3 regions of the Aliirhizobium cellulosilyticum genome follow, and region 3 is predicted to be linked to each of the others. Evidence: riboswitches for the same ligand, from Rfam matches in the RefSeq annotation. Region 3 holds a riboswitch; each other region holds the start of a gene.
What was found. A riboswitch is a leader RNA that binds a small molecule or an ion and turns the genes downstream of it on or off. The one in region 3 is predicted to bind cobalamin.
Positions count from the first base shown of each region.

Region 1: it holds a riboswitch for cobalamin, as region 3 does, so the genes downstream of both, GGE33_RS10785 (aromatic ring-hydroxylating oxygenase subunit alpha) here and bluB (5,6-dimethylbenzimidazole synthase) in region 3, are expected to answer to the same signal.
Region 2: it holds a riboswitch for cobalamin, as region 3 does, so the genes downstream of both, GGE33_RS20585 (ABC transporter substrate-binding protein) here and bluB (5,6-dimethylbenzimidazole synthase) in region 3, are expected to answer to the same signal.

Region 1 is NZ_JACIGW010000002.1:387,499-392,129, reverse strand. It holds gene GGE33_RS10795 (L-threonylcarbamoyladenylate synthase) at 1-413, opposite strand, end outside; gene GGE33_RS10790 (DUF6656 family protein) at 445-1,053, opposite strand; cobalamin riboswitch at 1,204-1,436, shown strand; gene GGE33_RS10785 (aromatic ring-hydroxylating oxygenase subunit alpha) at 1,528-2,772, shown strand; gene GGE33_RS10780 (NmrA/HSCARG family protein) at 2,823-3,722, opposite strand; gene GGE33_RS10775 (winged helix-turn-helix transcriptional regulator) at 3,858-4,226, shown strand; gene GGE33_RS10770 (BA14K family protein) at 4,322-4,631, shown strand, end outside.
Region 2 is NZ_JACIGW010000005.1:276,445-281,075, reverse strand. It holds gene GGE33_RS20595 (FecCD family ABC transporter permease) at 1-379, opposite strand, end outside; gene GGE33_RS20590 (ABC transporter substrate-binding protein) at 454-1,467, opposite strand; gene GGE33_RS20585 (ABC transporter substrate-binding protein) at 1,546-2,565, opposite strand; cobalamin riboswitch at 2,712-2,908, opposite strand; gene zigA (zinc metallochaperone GTPase ZigA) at 3,036-4,241, shown strand; gene rsmA (16S rRNA (adenine(1518)-N(6)/adenine(1519)-N(6))-dimethyltransferase RsmA) at 4,277-4,631, opposite strand, start outside.
Region 3 is NZ_JACIGW010000001.1:1,387,718-1,392,348, forward strand. It holds gene GGE33_RS06535 (pilus assembly protein TadG-related protein) at 1-55, opposite strand, end outside; gene GGE33_RS06540 (TadE/TadG family type IV pilus assembly protein) at 55-474, opposite strand; gene GGE33_RS06545 (NAD+ synthase) at 672-2,345, shown strand; gene GGE33_RS06550 (TolB family protein) at 2,365-3,195, shown strand; cobalamin riboswitch at 3,224-3,406, shown strand; gene bluB (5,6-dimethylbenzimidazole synthase) at 3,490-4,176, shown strand; gene GGE33_RS06560 (hypothetical protein) at 4,177-4,631, opposite strand, start outside.

The DNA.
Region 1 (4,631 bases), on a different contig from region 3:
GGCCGGCCGAAATCGCGGATCAGGTCGTTGGCAAAACCTTCCGGGCAGCGAAGCCCGACCGTTTCCAGCCCCGCGGTTGCCAGCGGATGGATGGTGCTGTCTTTCCTGAGCGGCAGGACAATGGTCAGCGGACCGGGCCAGAAGGTTTCGGCCAACTTTCTCGACGCCGGATCGAACACCGCGTACCGCTCGGCCATCTCGATATCGCAGACATGGCAGATGAGCGGATTGAACTGCGGACGCCCCTTGGTCTCGTAGATGTGCGAGATCGCATCGGCGCGCGTCGCATCCGCGGCAAGGCCGTAGACCGTTTCGGTCGGAATGGCGACGGGAAAACCGTCATTGAGCACGCGGCTTGCCTCGCTGATGGCGCGCTGGGGCTCATGGGTGATGTTTATGATTTCGGCTGTCATGCCGCTGTCAATACAGCGGAGTGCCCGTGCTTTAAAGCCTTTTGATGATTTCGCGCACTGCGGCACTGGGCGCGCCGAGCATCAGAACGTTGCGCATCGCATCGCGCGGGCTGTTGGTCTGGAACAGAAGCCCGTTCTTGCGCCATGTCCGGTCGATCCGCGCCTGTTCGCCTGCTTCGCCTTCCACCGCGACGGCGAAATACATGCGGGAATTCCGTGGATTGATTCGGGCGAAAAACACCTCGTCGCCGCCGATCTCGGAAGAGAAGTTGGCGATGTAGAATGACCAGCTGACCATCGCATCCTGCGAAAAGAAGGTACGTGCTGCGGTCACATGGCAATAGCCCAGATGCGGGCTACCCTCCAACGTGCGGTGAAAGATGATCTTCGGCAGGTGGATAGACCGGTGAAAGCTGTTCAGCCGCTTATGCGTGGTTTCGCCGGCCGTTTCGAGCTTCTTGCCTGTCTTTTCAGCCACTTCGTCATGGGTGAGATAGCGACGTTCGTCGGGAACCCAGACAGGGCGGGAGCGTGGAATTCTGCCGGTTCGCAGGAATTCCGTATGGGCATTGCCGCTGCTTGGCGGCATCATCAAGGGCCTGGGCCTGTTGACTTCGTAATAACGGAGCTGTCCTGGCATGGTGGCGGCTCTTCCCAATGAATTTTCAAGAACACTATTAGCAAGACCTTAACAGTCGGTTTCTCCCGCAATCGGATGCTATTGCGCGATCGTCGCCAATGCAGTGGCCGATGTCGCAATGTCGTCTATGCGACAGGCCGGCGTCCCGCTTAAATATGACAAAGCTCAAGGTGCCGCCTCGCTAGGGGAGGCGGAGAATTGGGAAGCCGGCGGGTCGCAGAGATCTATCCGGCGCTGCCCCCGCAACGGTGGTGGAGTTGAAGGCATGGTAGGGGGCGACCCCGGCCACTGGGACAGAGCCGAACGGCCGACCGGGAAGGTGCCATGCAGTCCTTTTGGGACAACTCCTCAGCCCGGAAACCAGCCTGAGCTTGATGACACCGGTCGCGGAGGGCGCACGGGACGGGAATTGGCTGCATTGATTGTTGCCGGCTTGTCCATGCCCTGAAGCTTGCTTGTATTGCGAGGAAGCATATGGACATTCACAATCAGGTTCTGCGGCAGCTGAAGAACCGCCGCGAAGGTTTCAGCCTGGAACAGCCCTTTTATATCGATCCCGATTATTACAAGCTCGATCTCGAGATGATCTGGTATCGCGACTGGCTGTTTGCCGGCCACGATTGCCAGATCAACAAGGCGGGCATGTATTTTACCCTGCAGGTTGGCGACTATCCGGTTCTCGTCATCCGCACGCGCGAGGGCGATATCCGCGCCTATCACAATACCTGCCGCCATCGCGGCCACCGCGTCTGCACCAAGGAAACGGGTTCTGCGACCCGCCTCGTCTGTCCCTATCACCAGTGGACCTACCAGCATGACGGCTCGCTGATGTCGGCCCGTCATATGGGCGAGAATTTCGACAAGAAGCAGTTTGGATTGAAACCCGTCCACTGCCAGGTGGTTGCTGGCTACATCTTTATCTGCCTCGCAAAGGAAGCCCCGGATTTTGCTCCGGTTCGCGCAACGGTCGAGCCTTACATGGCGCCGCATCGCCTGCCCGAAACGAAGGTTGCTGCCCAGAACACGATCATCGAAAAGGGCAACTGGAAGCTCGTCTGGGAAAACAATCGCGAGTGTTATCACTGCGCCGGTAACCATCCGGAACTCTGCCGCACCTACCCGGAAGCGCCGACTGCGACCGGTGTGCAGGGCGCCGGCGACGATCCGTTCATTTCCGAACACTGGAGCCGCTGTGAAGCGGCCGGCCTGCCGAGCACGTTCAACATGTCGCCGGACGGCCAGTTCCGCGTGGCGCGCATGCCGCTGATCGAGGATGCCGAAAGCTACACGATGAACGGCCGTCCCGCAGTTCAACGGTCGCTCTCCGACGACGTGACGATTTCCCATATCGGCACGATGCTTCTGTTCCATTACCCGACCACCTGGAACCATATGCTGGTCGACCACGCGATCTCTTTCCGAGTCATCCCCATCGGGCCGGAAGAGACGGCGGTCACCACCACATGGCTGGTCCACAAGGATGCGGTGGAAGGCGTCGATTACGATGTCGAGCAGCTGACCCATGTCTGGAACATGACCAACGACCAGGACAGGCAGATCGTCGAGGAAAACGCCTTCGGCATCCGCTCTCCCGCCTATGAACCCGGCCCTTATTCCGAGGCGCATGAAGGTGGTGTGATGCAGTTCGTTGAGTGGTATTCGAACTTCATGATCGATCGCCTGCAGGGCAAGGACAGCACGCTTTACGCGGTGGCGTGATACTGAGCGCTCCTCCGCAATGTGCCGTCAGTTTGCGGAGGAGCCTGTTTTTACGCTGAGTGGGACGTACGATCACTCCCGATTAAGGCGTCGAAGGCTTGGTGTCTTTGGGTCGCAAGCCAGGCCCGAAAGGAAATGATCTCGGGATTGATCTCGCGCATCGCAGCAAGGTCCACGTGATCCGCCAGCGGGCCGTTATCCAGGATCGCCGCAAGCTGACCAAGATCGCTATTGGCGGCAAGGACTTCATCGGCAAAGCGGGAATAGATGACCGGACGACCGGCGGCTTCGCTGAAGATTTCCCCCAGCTGGCGCCCTGTAACCGTATCGCTCGCGATCTTAATCGTCCGTCCGCTGAACCGTATGCCATCGGCAAAGATCGCGGCGACGAATTTCCCGATGTCTTCCACGGCAATCAGTTGCATCGACTGGTCCGGCCTGAGGAAGAATGTGTACCGGCCTTCTGAAAGGCCGAATGCCGGGTTGATCAGCATATCCATGAATATCATCGGTCTGATTATGGTTGCGGTGACCGGCAGCCAACGGATATGCGCCTCGATCCGCGGCTTGGCGTCGAAACGGGCGATCCCGGTCGGTGTGTCGCCGGAACTGGCGCCCGAGGAATAGACGAGATGTGCGACGCCGCTTTCGGCCGCAAGATCGGCGATCCCGCACCCTATCCGTACCTCTTCGGTCTCTGACAGGTTGGCCGGTAAGACGCTGAACACGCCATGGGCACTGTCCATCCCGGCGCGAAATGTATCGAGATCGGCAAATGATCCTTCAACCAGTTCGGCACCCGCCTGACGAAGGGCGACGGATTTGGGGGCCGCAATGTCTCGCACAATCGCGCGAACGGGCCATCTTGCCTTCAAAAGCGCTTCGGCGACCGCTCCACCCTGCCGGCCGGTGGCGCCGAATACCAGGATTGGACGCTTGTCTTCTTTCATCTGAGAACCCTCGTGGTGAACACGGGGTCTCCATATATACTGTTGAAACACAGCCGGAAGACGGCACTATTTTCAGCCTCGGGCACACGGGTGATACTCTTGGACAATTCAGGTCGGAGCAAAACCGAAAGGCAGTTGACGCGCGATCAGGCTTTCCTGCCGCAACCTGCTAACGGAGTATGCGGGCGTCTGGGTGACAAGTGGACGGTTCAGGTCATCTGGCGCCTCTCGCTGGCAGAGGGTCGAAGGCTCCGTTTTTCGCATCTGAAAAGGGAAATCGACGGCATCACGCAGCGCATGCTGACACTGACGCTACGCGGCCTGGAACGCGACGGTTTCGTCAGGCGACACTATTTTCCCGAGGTGCCGCCGCGCGTCGAATACGAGCTGACCGAATTGGGAGCCGGCATACTGGCGTCTCTTCAGGCGCTGAATTTCTGGATCAGGGACAACTTCTCCCGCATCGAGGAAAACCGGCGCGTTTTCGACGAAGCCGGCGAATAGGGCATCTGGCATTCCTCTGCCAGGGAATATGGCGTGGAACAAATTGGTATGTATCACGTTCTAAATCGCTGATTATATGTCGAGGAAACATTCCCATGAACGCATTCCGCATGCGCATTGCCACCGCCTTAACGGCAGCGGCCGTTCTTGCTACGAGTTTTGTTCCGGTTTCGGCCGCACCTGTGATGCCGGTGGCACCGATGGCGGTGCAGGCCTCCGCCAGCCAGGCGACCGAGGTCCAATACCGTCGCGACGATCGTGACCGCCGCTATTATCGCCATGATCGCGATCGCCGCCACTACCGCCATGATCGACGCGCCTATCGGGAAGGATATTACAACGGCCATCGCGGATATCGCGAGCGCCGCCAAGGATATCGCTATCACAACGGTTACTGGTTCCCGC
Region 2 (4,631 bases), on a different contig from region 3:
GCCGTCCGCTGACGAGCATCACGACAAAGGCGAAGGCGAGCAGTGCACCGGCAAAAGCCCCCGCCGACAGCGAGATCGCGCCTGCGCCAAAACCGAGCAGCATGACAGAGACGGCACCGGTCGACGCGCCTGCCGATATGCCGAGCACGTAAGGCTCCGCCAGCGGATTGCGCAAGAGCGACTGCAGGATCGCACCGGACAACGCCAGCCCGGCGCCGCAGAAGGCGGCAACCAGCGAGCGTGACAGACGGTAATCCCAGATCACCGCTTCCTGGATACGCGGCACGGCGATCTCCGTGAGGCCGAGACGGTTTGTGACTGCCGCGACCGTGGTTTTCATTGGAATGGTCATCTCGCCGATCGCAACCCCCGCCGTCATGGCGAGGAGAAGGGCGGCGACGACGAGGAGGACGCCGGCAGCGCCGGCGGTCCAGAGCCTGATGCGGGATGCAGTCACTTCAGCAATCCAAAGCTTTCAAGGGATGCGGCGACGGTTTCCAGACCCGTGATCGTGCGGACGGTCGGGTTCATCGCTTGCGCATCCATCTCGACGATATGGCCCTTTTCGACGGCGTCGAGCTTGCTGACGACCGGATCGGTGGTGAGGAACTGCTTCTTGACTGCCGGATCGTCGGCACCCTGATTGCGCCTGTCCATCGTGCCGATGACGATCACCGTCGGGTTCTCGGCGGCGATGGCTTCCCAGCCGACCAGAGGCCATTCCTGCTCGGAACTGACGATATTCTTCGCGCCAAGAACCTGAGTGATGTAACCCGAAGCGCCGTTCTTACCGGCCATCCAGGCATCACCTGCGACTTCCGGTGACGAGAACCAGTAGACGAGGCTGACATCCTTGGCCTTGTCTGCGACGCGCGCCCGTACGGCAGCTTCGCGGGCCTTGATATTCGCGATCAGCTTTTCCCCGCGATCGGCCACATCAAAGATGCGCGAAAGCTCGCCGATCTCCTGATAGAGGAGGTCCATCGAGAACATCTTCTTGCGGCTGCCATCCGAAACCGCGTTATCCGTCACCGCGCAATCGGTAGGAGACACGTAGCTCGGCACGCCAAGATCGGCAAACTGCTGGCGCGTGCCGACGCGGCCCTGCGGTCCGACGGAAGTGAGAAACTGCGCGGCGATGAAATCCGGGTCTCGCGCCACCACAGCCTCGAAATTCGGCGTGCTGTTGGCGATGCGGTGGACTTGCTGATTGTCGGCTGCAAGTTCCGGCAGAACCGGCGAGACCCAGATGGCGCTTCCGGCCATGCGATCGGCAAGGCCGAGCATCAGCAGGATCTCGGTACTGTTCTGGCCGAGGCCCACGGCTTTCTGCGGAGCCTTTTCAATGACGACGTTCGAACCGCAATTATCGATCGTCAGCGGGTATGCGGTCGGGGCGGCGAATGCCGTGGAGGTGAGGGCTCTGAGGGGAAGCGCAACAAGAGCGGCGATCAGGCCGTATTTCATGTCCTGTCCTTTCGGATGACGGATGAGGTGCCGGAAAACACCGCCCGGCCGGATGGCGGGCGGTGCAGGCGGCATGGCTTAGTTCGCAAGTCCGAAGGACTGGATGCCTTTTGCAAGCGTTTCAATGCCGTCGATCGTGCGGATCGTCGGGTTCATCGACTGCGCGTCCATCATCACGAAATGCTTCTTCTTCACCGCATCGAGCTGGCTGACGACCGGGTCGCTTTCGAGGAAGGAAACCTTTACCGCCGGATCATCGGCGGCATAACGGCGGCGATCCATGGTGGCGATGACGATCACGGCGGGATTGGCTTCAGCGATCGTTTCCCAACCGACCAGCGGCCATTCCTCTTCGGTCGTCACGACATTCTTCGCGCCAAGCGTCTTGAGGATATAGGCCGGTGCGCTGTTCTTGCCGGCGATAAAGGCATCGCCCTTGGTTTCCTTGCTGGAGAACCAGAAGACGATCGGCAGGTTCTTCGCTTCCGCGCCTTTGATCGAGGCGACGGCGGCGGCTTCACGGGCCTTCAGGTCCGCGATAAGCGTGTCGCCACGATCCTGGATGTCGAAGATTTCGGCCAATTCAGCGATTTCCCGATAGATCAGGTCCATCGTGAACAGTTCCTTGCGCACGCCATCGCCGCCTTCAAGATTGGTCTTGGCGACACAATCGGCCGGCGAGATATAGGTGTTGACGCCGATATCGGAAAACTGTTCGCGCTTGGCGACGGAGCCCATCGGACCGACATGCCATTCGAATTCTGCGGCGACAAGATCAGGCTCCAGCCCGACGATGGATTCGAAGCTCGGATCGTTGTCGGCAAGCCGTCTGATCTGCGCATTCGCCTCGGCATATTGCGGCAGCACAGGGCCGACCCAGACGGCCGTGCCGGCAACCTTGTCTGCAAGGCCGAGCGAATAGAGAATTTCGGTCATGCCCTGACCGATGGAAACGATTTCGCCGGGTGCCTTGTCGAAGGTCACCTTCTGTCCGCAATTTTCAACCGTCAGCGGATAGCTGGTCGAGGCTGCGAATGCGGTTGCGGGAAGCGCTGCGGTGGAAACCGCAAACAGTGCGGCGATCAAGCCGAGTTTCATGTCCTGTCCTTTCGAAGGAAATGGCTTTGCCGGGATGAAAGGCAGGACGATGCGAGGCCGCTTCTGCGGTCCACATCAAAATGGCGGGCGACGGGGTCGCTTGCGTCATATCATTCTCCCTGCCGGAACACCTCGTCCGGTATTGGTTAGGCCCAAAGCTGACGGCAGGTCTCCTGACTCGCGGCTCGAGCGCCTTGCCGTCTCCTTCCCGGTCAAAAAACCAGTGGATGTGACGAAAGGCTCGCCGCTTACAGTTGCGAGGGCAGTCGCGGGCTCGGTCAAAAAGACCTCACCGCGTTCCCTTTTCATCTGCGAATGCAGAACCGTAGCGTGCCCTTGATAGGAGACACACCGGAGCTTGTCCAGTGAACTTGCGTGATGAGCCGCTTCCAACCCGATGGCTTGACAGCGTCTCGATCACATGATGACGTAATAGTATAACGTAACAAAAGCTGCAATGGACATCTGCGATGAAAAATAGGCTCCCCGTCACCGTGCTCTCCGGCTTCCTTGGCTCCGGCAAGACGACCATGCTCAACCACATTCTCGCCAATCGGCAGGGGATGCGCGTCGCGCTGATCGTCAACGACATGAGCGAGGTGAATATCGACGCAGCCCTCGTGCGCGACGGCGGCGCCAATCTGTCGCGCACCGAGGAACGACTGGTGGAGATGACCAATGGCTGCATCTGCTGCACGCTGCGCGACGATCTCCTGAAGGAAGTGCGTGCGCTCGCAGAGCAGGGGCGGTTCGATTACCTGCTGATCGAATCGACCGGCATCGCCGAACCGCTGCCGGTCGCCGCCACCTTCGATTTTCGGGATGAAAACGGCCAGAGCCTTTCGGACATATCGAAACTGGACACGATGGTGACCGTCGTCGATGCCGCCAATCTTCTGAAAGACTACGGTTCCGGTGACTTCCTTGCCGATCGTGGCGAAACGGCAGGTGAGGGCGATAATCGCACGATCGTCGATCTTCTGGTCGAGCAGATAGAATTCGCCGATGTGGTGGTGCTGAACAAGATCGGCACCGCGACGCCGGACGAACGCGACGCCGCGCGAAAAATCATCGTGGCGCTCAATCCCGATGCCAGGTTGATCGAGACGGATTTCGGCAAGGTGGACCTCAGGGATGTTCTGGGCACAGGCCGTTTCGATATCGACAAGGCGGAACAGCACCCGCTTTGGTTCAAGGAACTGCACGGGTTCAAGGACCATGTGCCGGAGACGGAGGAATACGGCATCCGCTCCTTCGTCTACCGCGCCAGAAGGCCGTTCGACCCGGCGAGGTTCCAGCGCTTCATCGACAGGTCATGGCCGGGTGTCGTCCGTGCCAAGGGCTTCTTCTGGCTGGCGACACGTCCGCATTTCGTCGGCGAAATCAGCCAGGCCGGTGCTCTGGTCCGCACCGGCCGGACGGGACTGTGGTGGTCTGCCGTTCCGAAGGAACGCTGGCCGCAGACGCCTGAGTTTGCTCGGATGATGAAACCCTATCTCGATCCCGTCTGGGGTGACCGGCGACAGGAGGTCGTCTTTATCGGTGCCGACCCTATGAATGAACAGAAGATCAGAACCGAGCTGGATAGCTGTCTCATTGAGGCTCCGGCATTCACTCCGGAACTCTGGACGCACCTTGCCGATCCCTTCGCAAGCTGGGAACGCAAGGCCTCGTGAACTGAGGCTGTGTTGATCGCCGTGGCCGACGCGCCTTAAAGCGCGTTGGCCAATGCAACGAATTCCTCGACGGAAAGCGTCTCTGCGCGGCGCTGGGGATCGATACCGACCTTGTTGAGCAGCGTTTCGCCGCCGACCGGCTTCAGGCTCTGGCGCAGCATTTTGCGGCGCTGGCCGAAGGCGGCGTGGGTGATGCGTTCCAGCTTGTTGGCATCGCAGGGCAGGGGCTTGGCCTTCGGTGTCAGATGCACAACGGTCGACGTCACCTTCGGCGGTGGTGAGAAGGCCTGCGGCGGCACGTCGAACACCATATGTGCATCCGTCCGCCAGCCGCAGATCACGCCGAGCCGGCCGTAGTGATCGTCTTCCTCGTCCGCAACGATGCGCAGG
Region 3 (4,631 bases):
CCGTGATGGCGACGTTGCCGCGACGGTCACCGAACCATCGTTTGATCTGTTGCATCAGATGCCTCCGACACGAACCGTTGCGAACCGTTTTATCTGGTTGCTCGGCATCGCATAGGTGAACAGATTGAAAATCGGCAGGTTGCTGGCGTCATAGGTGAGGGCGACGGTGAACTGGTTCGGATTGCCGGGGTCGGCCTGTGCGATCAGTGTCAGCTTTGATTTGTCGAGCAGCGTGCTGTCTATCATCGAGCGATTGATAAAATCGGTAGCGAGGGTTTTGCGCTCTGTATCGCTCAGACCGGCAACGGCGGTGCGCGCAGCGTCCGCCGCCAGTTGCTGAACTGAATGGGCAGCGGACAGGTAGATGCCGTAGGCGATCATGCTGAGCAGGGCGATAAAGAAAAGAGGTGAGACGATGGCGAATTCGACCGCCGCCGCACCTGAACTGTTGGTGATGAACCGCCGGATACGCATCCGTCTCCTCCGAGCTTTTTTGTCGGATTATCGGCATCATCAATTAAGGCATCACTAAAATAGATGCATTGAATATAGTAAAGTGACCTGAAGTTGTGACGACAGGATTCGACGATCGAGTACAAGCTGGCAATCCTTGTGGAAAATTGCCGCCAAAGACCGTTGCGGCATTTGCGTCACCGCATTAAATCTCGGTCATGACCCAGACCGATCCCAAGACATTGCGTATCGCTGTTGCCCAGCTCAATCCGACGGTCGGCGATGTCGCCGGCAATCTTGCCCTGGCCCGCGAGGCTCGCCGTGACGCCGCCCGCGAGGGTGCCGATCTGCTGATGCTGACGGAGCTTTTCATTTCTGGCTATCCACCGGAAGACCTGGTGCTCAAGCCTTCCTTCCTCAAGGCCTGCCTCAAGGCTGTGGAGACGCTGGCGGCAGAGACGGCGGATGGTGGGCCGGGTGTGCTGATCGGTTTTCCGCGCCAGGGCGAGACCGGACGGCATAATTCCGTCGCGCTGCTCGATGCCGGCAAGATCATCGCCATCCGCGACAAGATCGATCTGCCGAACTACGGTGAGTTCGACGAAAAGCGCGTCTTTACCGAAGGATCGATTTCAGGCCCCTACAATTTCAGAGGGATTCGCATCGGCGTTCCGATCTGCGAGGAAATCTGGAACGACATGGGCGTCTGCGAGACCCTGGCCGAGAGTGGTGCGGAAATCCTGCTCGTGCCGAACGGTTCGCCTTATTATCGCGGCAAGCTGGATGTCCGTTATCAGGTGGCCTTGCGCCAGGTCATCGAAAGCGGTCTGCCGCTGATCTTTGCAAACCAGCTCGGTGGCCAGGATGAGCTTGTCTTTGACGGCGCAAGCTTCGCCTTCAACGCCGACAAGTCGCTGGCCTTCCAGCTTTCGCAATTCGAGACGGCGTTCGTCGTCACCGAATGGAGACGTGAAGAGGATGGCTGGCGCTGCCAGCCCGGCCCGATGGTCCGTATTCCCGAAAAGGAAGAGGCCGATTACCACGCCTGCCTGCTCGGCTTCCGCGATTATGTGAACAAGAACGGTTTCAAGTCGGTCGTGCTGGGCCTCTCCGGTGGCATCGATTCGGCTGTCTGCGCCGCGATCGCCGTTGATGCGCTCGGCGAGGAGAGGGTGCGCACCATCATGCTGCCCTATCGCTACACGTCCGAAGACTCGTTCAAGGACGCCGCGGACTGCGCGAAGGCGCTCGGCTGCCGCTACGATATCGTGCCGATTTCCGATCCGGTCGAAGGGTTCCTGGCATCGTTGTCCGACATGTTCGAAGGCACCGACCAGGGCATTACCGAAGAGAACCTGCAGAGCCGTACGCGCGGCACTATCCTGATGGCGATCTCCAACAAGTTCGGCTCGATGGTTGTGACGACCGGCAACAAGTCGGAAATGTCGGTCGGCTACGCGACGCTTTATGGCGACATGAACGGCGGCTTCAACCCGATCAAGGACCTCTACAAGATGCAGGTCTATGCGCTGGCCGAATGGCGCAATGAAAATGTGCCGGCAGGCGCTCTCGGCCCGTCCGGCGAGGTAATCCCGAAAAACATCATTTCCAAGGCCCCTTCGGCCGAGCTTCGGCCAGACCAGAAGGACCAGGATTCGCTACCGCCCTATCCGGTGCTGGACGATATCCTCGAATGCCTCGTCGAAATGGAAATGGGCACCGAAGACATAGTGGCCCGCGGCCACGACGTCGCAACCGTCCACCGCATCGAGCATCTGCTCTATCTCGCCGAATACAAGCGGCGTCAATCGGCTCCTGGCGTGAAGATCACCAAGAAGAATTTTGGCCGCGATCGCCGTTACCCGATCACCAACCGTTTCCGGGATCGTTGAGAGGGAGGCGCCCTTGGCACTGCGAAGCTCCATCGAGATCTACAATGTTCGAACCCGCCAGAACCGAGTTGTCTGGCAGACGGAGGAATTGTTCGAAGCGCCGAACTGGTCGCCGGACGGTGACTATCTGATGCTCAATGCCGATGGTCTGATCTATCGTTTGTCTCCGGATGGTGATTCCGGTCCTATTCGGGTCGATACGGACTTCGCGACACTCTGCAACAACGACCATGGCATCTCGCCAGACGGCGCGCTGATTGCGATCTCCGACAAGGTCGAGTTCGGTAAGTCGGCGATCTATGTTCTGCCGGCCAGGGGCGGCACGCCGAAGCTCGTCACCGAAAGCCTGCCATCCTACTGGCATGGCTGGTCGCCGGACGGAAAGACGTTCGCTTATTGCGGTATCCGTGATCAGGTCTTCGATATCTATACGATCGGCATCGACGGAAAGAACGAGACCCGGCTGACCTTCGGCGAGGGCCGCAATGACGGGCCGGATTATTCGCCGGACGGTCGTTGGATCTATTTCAACTCCAGCCGCACAGGGCTGATGCAGATCTGGCGTGTTCCGGCGACCGGCGGCGCTGCCGAACGCATCACCGACAGTAACTATGGCGACTGGTTTCCGCATCCGTCACCCAAAGGTGACAAGGTCGTTTTCGTATCCTATGACGCCGAAGTCTTCGATCATCCGCGTGATCAGAATGTTCGCATCCGGCTTATGGATGCCGATGGGGGCAATGTCGAAACGCTATTCGAGCTTTTTGGCGGGCAGGGCACGATGAACTCGCCCAACTGGTCACCGGATGGTGATGAATTTACCTATGTGCGTTATTTCCCTGCGGCGTGAACGGCCTTGCTTCGGCCGGGTTCAGTCAGCATAAGAGCCTCCGTCAGGTGCCCATCCTTGATGGGAGAATCGGGAAGCCGGTGAAATTCCGGCACGTGCCCAACGCTGTGAGGCTGACGCTTATCCTATTCATGCCACTGGATTTCTCCGGGAAGGCGGCGATGAGCGGATGAAGCCCAGTCAGAAGACCGGCCTGACGAGATGGACCGATCCGCGCGGACGGCGGGCAGGTTGGGTGGATTGCGCCACGCCGTGACGGCGGCAGCAATCCGCAGGCGTTGTTGGGGAAAGACGATGCGACCTGATGATTTGAACAATGGCCTGGTGGCCGCCGAAGCTTTTACCGATGACGAGCGTGCCGCCGTTTATCGCGCCATCGAAACGCGCCGCGACGTGCGCGATCAGTTTCTCTCCAATACGATCCCGGATGATGTGCTGCGCAGACTACTGGACGCCGCCCATGCCGCCCCGTCGGTTGGTTTCATGCAGCCGTGGAACTTTATCCTCATCCGTGACGAGGCGGTTCGCCAGTCCGCTTGGGAGGCGTTTTCGCGCGCCAATGAAGAAGCCGAGGCGATGTTTCCGGAAGAGAAGCGCAGCACCTACAGGAGCCTTAAGCTCGAAGGCATCAGAAAGGCGCCGCTGTCGATCTGCGTCACCAGCGATCCGGATCGTGCCGGTCCGGTGGTTCTGGGGCGTACACACAACAGCCGCATGGACAGCTATTCGACCGTCTGTGCCATCCAGAACCTCTGGCTCGCAGCCCGCGCGGAAGGGATCGGCGTCGGCTGGGTCAGTATCTTTCATGATGAAGATGTTCGAGCGCTCCTCGGCATTCCGGACCGCGTCGAGATCGTAGCCTGGCTGTGCCTCGGTTATGTCGATCAGTTGTATGGAGAACCCGAACTGGCGATAAAGGGCTGGCGCCAGCGTCTGCCTCTGGAAGATCTCGTCTTTCAGGACGGTTGGGGTCAGAAATAATCAAGGCTGCAGCTGCTGGGGGCCGCTGGATTTCGGATTGGCGAGGTCGATGTCTTCTTCGGGGAAGAATTGCGGCCCGACGGAGCGAATCTTTTTGCCGGGATCATAGGGACGATCCGGCGGGAACTGGACGGGTGCTTCTCTTGCTGGCGCAGGTGAGGCGCTGCCGAGATGGGTGATGCTGGAATTCGGATCGTCCACCTTTGGCCCAGTCTGCGTCTCCTCTCCCGGCCTTGGCAGTGCCAGCCCCCGGATCCGCAGGCGTTCTTTATCGTCAAGTTCCGTCTGGGTATCGAGGTCAGTGGGCGTGCAATTGTTGGAGCGGATCGCCGACAAGATCGCAACGCGCTCTTCCGATGGCTGCAGTAGCGAGCGGGTATTGTTGCGTTGCTCGGTGATTGCCGCGCGCTCGTCTTCCAGCCGTTGCAGCGTGTCCTGCATGTAACCGCATTCAT